2 regions of the Bacillus arachidis genome follow, and region 1 is predicted to be linked to the other one. Evidence: a T-box and tRNA genes for the amino acid it is inferred to sense, from the RefSeq annotation. Region 1 holds a T-box; the other holds one or more tRNA genes.
The links. The T-box of region 1 lies ahead of asnS (asparagine--tRNA ligase). A T-box ahead of a tRNA ligase gene usually reads a tRNA of that ligase, here a tRNA-Asn.

Region 1 (3,324 bases):
GAAGCCTAGACTCTACTATGTTTCAACTTCCCCATCACTAATAATTTAAGTGTTAACAGGAGAAGGTAAACCTAAAAGGTACAGAAAATACGAAACTCTCAAATCAAGAGGATAGCTAAATAGTTACATTTTTTCATTTGAATATCCCAACTTTTTATTTTCCATGTTATGATAGATATGTTAATGAATTGAAGGGGTGGTTTTATGAAGTTTGGGAAAATAGGATTAGTTGTTGCGGCAAGTTTAAGTCTTTTCGCTTTATCTGCGTGTGGAAAATCTGCAAAAGAAACAGTTGTTTCTTCAACAGAAAGCATTTTAAACGCAAAGCAAATGGAATCAAGCAGTTCAATTTCTTTTAAATTCGATTCTAATGCGAAAGATATGAAAAGAGAAGATAAAGTGGCAATGGATATGTTAAAAAACATATCAGTTACAGTTGATTCAAAAACAGATAAAGATGCAAAAAAAGACGAAGTAACAATTGGTGCAAAGGTTAAAACAGATGCAATGAAAATGGATATATCGATTCCAATGTTTATGGATGAAGGGAAAGAGGCTTTATATGTAAAAGCGAATAATGTAAAATCACTATTACAATTAGCTGGTGTTCCTGGTGAGAGTTTTTCTACTCTAGAAGGAAAAGTTATCAAAATGGATATGAAAGATTTAGGAGAAGTAGATACAAAAGAATCTGCGAAAATCCAAGAGAAAGTACAAAAATCGTTATTAGATGCAATCAAAGCGCTTCCTGAAGACAAATTTACAAACGAAAAAGATGTATACACTGTGAAATTAACAGGTAAAGATTTAAAAACAGTGATTGAAAAGCTATTTGATGAAATTTCTACAATGAAAAACTTCACTGGAACAAAACAAGAAATTGCAGACTTTAAGAAAGAATTGAAAGATGCAAATCTTGATAAATCTTCTATTTCTTTAATTTATACAATGGATGGAAAAACAATTAAAAAACAGGATGCAGCAATTCATGTCGAAGCAAAAAATCCTGAAAACGAAAAAGAAACAATTAAATTTGATATGAATATTAAATCTGATATCAAATCGATCGATAAACCAATCAAATTCACATTCGATACTTCTGAAAAGAATATTGTTCCAATGGATGAGTTACAAAAAATGATTGGTGAATTTATGAATCAATCCATGAGTGGCGGGAAAGTAACTCCTGTTCAACCAGCTCCAACAGAACCTGCAGCATAAAAAATCCTTAAGGGGCATAGCTATCAAGTTAACAAAAATAAACCAGATGCTGAAAAGCATCTGGTTTATTTTTGCTTGAGTGTGTAGAAAAAGTCGTAGTTAGTTTAAATGAATTAAATGAACAATACGATTTTTTCATTGAGACATTAGAAAGAGAAGAATTATATGAATTTATTGTAGAAGTAGAAGAAGACATAACCGAAGAATGGAGAGAGCGGTAAGGTTCACTTTATCAACAGGACGCCTTGCATCTTTCCCTCGAATGTAGTACATTAATTTTAGTTTAACAAAACGAAAAACGATGATAAGGAAAAGTAGTATATACTATAATCCAAAGCGAGTCAGGGACGGTGAGAGCCTGATGAGGCGGTATATGTGAAGAACACCTTGGAGTTGCTAACCGAAATTGAAACTTGTATTCAAGAGTAGACTTAGACGGGAATCCGGCCTGTTACAAACCGGGAAGTATGTAAATACATACGAGTTAAAGTTGGTCTTTATGACAAATTGGGTGGTACCGCGAAGTTTAACCTTTCGTCCCTTTATGGATGAAAGGTTTTTTTGTATTCAAATATATCAGCAAAGGAGAATTTCACTATGGAAAACACATTAGTAAAAAGTCTGTATAGAGATACAGATAAATACGCAGGTCAAACAGTACAAGTATCAGGGTGGATTCGTAACTTACGTGATTCAAAAGCATTTGGTTTCATCGAATTAAACGACGGTAGCTTCTTCAAAAGCGTTCAAATCGTTTTCGATACAGAATTAGATAACTTCAAAGAAATTGCGAAACTTCCACTTAGCTCTTCAGTTAAAGTAGAGGGTAAAGTAATTGCAACACCTGGAGCAAAGCAACCATTTGAAATTAAAGCAGAAAAAATTGATATCGAGGGCTTATCAGATTCTGATTACCCACTTCAAAAGAAGCGTCACACGTTTGAATACTTACGTACAATCGCTCACTTACGTCCAAGAACAAATGCATTCTCTGCAACGTTCCGCGTGCGTTCTATCGCAGCGTTTGCGATTCACCAATTCTTCCAAGAGCGTGGATTCGTACACGTTCATACACCAATTATCACGGGTAGTGATACAGAGGGTGCAGGCGAAATGTTCCGCGTAACAACGCAAGATTTAAACAATGTACCTAAAGGTGAAGACGGACAAGTTGACGAATCAAAAGACTTCTTCGGTAAAGAAACAAACTTAACGGTAAGTGGACAGCTGAATGCTGAAGCTTATGCATTAGCGTTCCGTGATGTATACACATTCGGACCTACATTCCGTGCTGAAAACTCAAACACAACTCGTCACGCAGCTGAGTTCTGGATGGTTGAGCCTGAGATTGCATTCGCTGAATTAGGTGATGTAATGAACCTTACAGAAGATATGCTGAAATATGCAATGAAATACGTATTAGAGCATGCACCAGAAGAAATGGAATTCTTCAACAGCTTTGTTGATAAAACAGTTCTTGAGCGCATGAACAACGTAATCAACTCTGATTTTGGTCGCATCACATACACAGAAGCAATTAAAGTACTTCAAGAATCAGGTGCTGACTTCAAATACCCAGTAGAATGGGGCATTGACTTACAAACAGAGCACGAAAGATACTTATCAGAAGAAATCTTTAAACGCCCTGTATTCGTAACTGATTATCCGAAAGACATTAAAGCATTCTACATGCGCTTGAACGAAGATGGAAAAACAGTAGCTGCTACCGACCTTCTCGTTCCTGGCATCGGCGAATTAATCGGCGGAAGTCAACGTGAAGAAAGAATGGATGTTTTAACAGACAGAATTAAAGAATTAGGCATGAACGAAGAAGACTACTGGTGGTACTTAGAACTTAGAAAATACGGCGGTACAAAACACGCTGGATTCGGCCTTGGTTTCGAGCGCTTCCTAATGTACATCACTGGCATGGCTAACATTCGTGACGTCATTCCATTCCCAAGAACTCCAGGTTCTTCGGAGTTTTAATATAACAAAAAAGTGAGAGCAATTGCTCTCGCTTTTTTTATTTAGAAGAGGATGGAACTAGATTCGAAATCTTATCAAGTATTTTGAGCTAGGATAAAAAATGTTGTTCATAGT
Region 2 (3,324 bases), 1.4 Mb from region 1:
TGAAGTCAGACCGGAAGGACTGGTGGAGTGCTTAGAAGTGAGAATGCCGGTATGAGTAGCGAAAGACGGGTGAGAATCCCGTCCACCGAATGCCTAAGGTTTCCTGAGGAAGGCTCGTCCGCTCAGGGTTAGTCAGGACCTAAGCCGAGGCCGACAGGCGTAGGCGATGGACAACAGGTTGATATTCCTGTACCACCTCTTTATCGTTTGAGCAATGGAGGGACGCAGAAGGATAGAAGAAGCGTGCGATTGGTTGTGCACGTCCAAGCAGTTAGGCTGATAAGTAGGCAAATCCGCTTATCGTGAAGGCTGAGCTGTGATGGGGAAGCTCCTTATGGAGCGAAGTCTTTGATTCCCCGCTGCCAAGAAAAGCTTCTAGCGAGATAAAAGGTGCCTGTACCGCAAACCGACACAGGTAGGCGAGGAGAGAATCCTAAGGTGAGCGAGAGAACTCTGGTTAAGGAACTCGGCAAAATGACCCCGTAACTTCGGGAGAAGGGGTGCTTTCTTAACGGAAAGCCGCAGTGAATAGGCCCAAGCGACTGTTTAGCAAAAACACAGGTCTCTGCGAAGCCGTAAGGCGAAGTATAGGGGCTGACACCTGCCCGGTGCTGGAAGGTTAAGGAGAGGGGTTAGCGCAAGCGAAGCTCTGAACTGAAGCCCCAGTAAACGGCGGCCGTAACTATAACGGTCCTAAGGTAGCGAAATTCCTTGTCGGGTAAGTTCCGACCCGCACGAAAGGTGTAACGATTTGGGCACTGTCTCAACCAGAGACTCGGTGAAATTATAGTACCTGTGAAGATGCAGGTTACCCGCGACAGGACGGAAAGACCCCGTGGAGCTTTACTGTAGCCTGATATTGAATTTTGGTACAGCTTGTACAGGATAGGCGGGAGCCTTTGAAGCCGGAGCGCTAGCTTCGGTGGAGGCGCTGGTGGGATACCGCCCTGGCTGTATTGAAATTCTAACCTACGGGTCTTATCGACCCGGGAGACAGTGTCAGGTGGGCAGTTTGACTGGGGCGGTCGCCTCCTAAAGTGTAACGGAGGCGCCCAAAGGTTCCCTCAGAATGGTTGGAAATCATTCGTAGAGTGCAAAGGCATAAGGGAGCTTGACTGCGAGACCTACAAGTCGAGCAGGGACGAAAGTCGGGCTTAGTGATCCGGTGGTTCCGCATGGAAGGGCCATCGCTCAACGGATAAAAGCTACCCCGGGGATAACAGGCTTATCTCCCCCAAGAGTCCACATCGACGGGGAGGTTTGGCACCTCGATGTCGGCTCATCGCATCCTGGGGCTGTAGTCGGTCCCAAGGGTTGGGCTGTTCGCCCATTAAAGCGGTACGCGAGCTGGGTTCAGAACGTCGTGAGACAGTTCGGTCCCTATCCGTCGTGGGCGTAGGAAATTTGAGAGGAGCTGTCCTTAGTACGAGAGGACCGGGATGGACGCACCGCTGGTGTACCAGTTGTTCTGCCAAGGGCATAGCTGGGTAGCTATGTGCGGAAGGGATAAGTGCTGAAAGCATCTAAGCATGAAGCCCCCCTCAAGATGAGATTTCCCATAGCGTAAGCTAGTAAGATCCCTGAAAGATGATCAGGTTGATAGGTTCGAGGTGGAAGCATGGTGACATGTGGAGCTGACGAATACTAATAGATCGAGGACTTAACCATATAATATGAAGCAAATGTTATCTAGTTTTGAGAGAACATAAAAAACTTATTGACTTTTTTAATCAATCAAGTATAATAATGTTTGTCTCGAGTGAATATAGTCTGGTAATGATGGCAGAGAGGTCACACCCGTTCCCATACCGAACACGGAAGTTAAGCTCTCTAGCGCCGATGGTAGTTGGGGCCTTGCCCCTGTGAGAGTAGGACGTTGCCAGGCTAATATCATTCCGCAGTAGCTCAGCGGTAGAGCTATCGGCTGTTAACCGATCGGTCGTAGGTTCGATTCCTACCTGCGGAGCCATGATTGGAGAGCTGTCCGAGTTGGCCGAAGGAGCACGATTGGAAATCGTGTATACGTCACAAGCGTATCAAGGGTTCGAATCCCTTGCTCTCCGCCATGATAATTTTGGCCCGTTGGTCAAGTGGTTAAGACACCGCCCTTTCACGGCGGTAACACGGGTTCGAATCCCGTACGGGTCACCACTTTGGAGGATTAGCTCAGCTGGGAGAGCACCTGCCTTACAAGCAGGGGGTCGGCGGTTCGATCCCGTCATCCTCCACCATATATAAAAATAGTATATGAATAGTATTATCGCGGGGTGGAGCAGTCTGGTAGCTCGTCGGGCTCATAACCCGAAGGTCGCAGGTTCAAATCCTGTCCCCGCAACCAAATGGTCCCGTGGTGTAGTGGTTAACATGCCTGCCTGTCACGCAGGAGATCGCCGGTTCGACCCCGGTCGGGACCGCCATTTATTTCTGGCTCGGTAGCTCAGTCGGTAGAGCAGAGGACTGAAAATCCTCGTGTCGGCGGTTCGATTCCGTCCCGAGCCACCATTTTTAAATAAATACGCCGGCTTAGCTCAATTGGTAGAGCAACTGACTTGTAATCAGTAGGTTGGGGGTTCAAGTCCTCTAGCCGGCACCATGTAAGTTTCGGAGGGGTAGCGAAGTGGCTAAACGCGGCGGACTGTAAATCCGCTCCTTCGGGTTCGGCAGTTCGAATCTGCCCCCCTCCACCATTTACATTTTATATAGGGGTATAGTTTAAAGGTAGAACAGAGGTCTCCAAAACCTCCGGTGTGGGTTCAATTCCTACTACCCCTGCCAAATAAATACAACATGGCGGTTGTGGCGAAGTGGTTAACGCACCGGATTGTGGCTCCGGCATTCGTGGGTTCGATTCCCATCAGTCGCCCCATTTTTTTAAAATTTACAAATTAATTTAACTTTGATAAGATATTTAATGTCTTACTTAAATATTAATTGTAATAAAATAAGAATTGTAAACATATAATGTATTAGTAATTCGATGGGCTATAGCCAAGCGGTAAGGCAACGGACTTTGACTCCGTCATGCGCTGGTTCGAATCCAGCTAGCCCAGCCATTTTTGCGGAAGTAGTTCAGTGGTAGAATACAACCTTGCCAAGGTTGGGGTCGCGGGTTCGAATCCCGTCTTCCGCTCCAAATTTAATATGGCGGCATAGCCAAGTGGTAAGGCAGAGGTCTGCAAAACCTTTACCACCGGTTCGAATCCGGTTGCCGCCTTTCTTATTATGCCGATGTGGCGGAATTGGCAGACGCGCACGACTCAAAATCGTGTTCCTTCGGGAGTGTCGGTTCGACCCCGACCATCGGTATCAAATAACGTGAAAAAA

Region 2: it encodes a tRNA-Asn, which carries the amino acid that the T-box ahead of asnS (asparagine--tRNA ligase) is inferred to sense. The anticodon was not compared.

The regions. Positions count from the first base shown of each region.
Region 1 is NZ_CP127376.1:4,035,108-4,038,431, reverse strand. Features, by position in the region: partial or broken gene QRY57_RS22415 (IS4 family transposase) at 1-38, shown strand, start outside; gene QRY57_RS22410 (hypothetical protein) at 205-1,221, shown strand; partial or broken gene QRY57_RS22405 (hypothetical protein) at 1,293-1,442, shown strand; T-box leader at 1,514-1,766, shown strand; gene asnS (asparagine--tRNA ligase) at 1,819-3,210, shown strand.
Region 2 is NZ_CP127376.1:538,045-541,368, forward strand. Features, by position in the region: rRNA gene QRY57_RS04395 (23S ribosomal RNA) at 1-1,668, shown strand, start outside; rRNA gene rrf (5S ribosomal RNA) at 1,770-1,885, shown strand; tRNA gene QRY57_RS04405 (tRNA-Asn) at 1,895-1,969, shown strand; tRNA gene QRY57_RS04410 (tRNA-Ser) at 1,975-2,066, shown strand; tRNA gene QRY57_RS04415 (tRNA-Glu) at 2,077-2,151, shown strand; tRNA gene QRY57_RS04420 (tRNA-Val) at 2,156-2,231, shown strand; tRNA gene QRY57_RS04425 (tRNA-Met) at 2,262-2,338, shown strand; tRNA gene QRY57_RS04430 (tRNA-Asp) at 2,342-2,417, shown strand; tRNA gene QRY57_RS04435 (tRNA-Phe) at 2,427-2,502, shown strand; tRNA gene QRY57_RS04440 (tRNA-Thr) at 2,518-2,593, shown strand; tRNA gene QRY57_RS04445 (tRNA-Tyr) at 2,604-2,687, shown strand; tRNA gene QRY57_RS04450 (tRNA-Trp) at 2,702-2,775, shown strand; tRNA gene QRY57_RS04455 (tRNA-His) at 2,791-2,866, shown strand; tRNA gene QRY57_RS04460 (tRNA-Gln) at 2,979-3,053, shown strand; tRNA gene QRY57_RS04465 (tRNA-Gly) at 3,059-3,133, shown strand; tRNA gene QRY57_RS04470 (tRNA-Cys) at 3,144-3,214, shown strand; tRNA gene QRY57_RS04475 (tRNA-Leu) at 3,225-3,306, shown strand.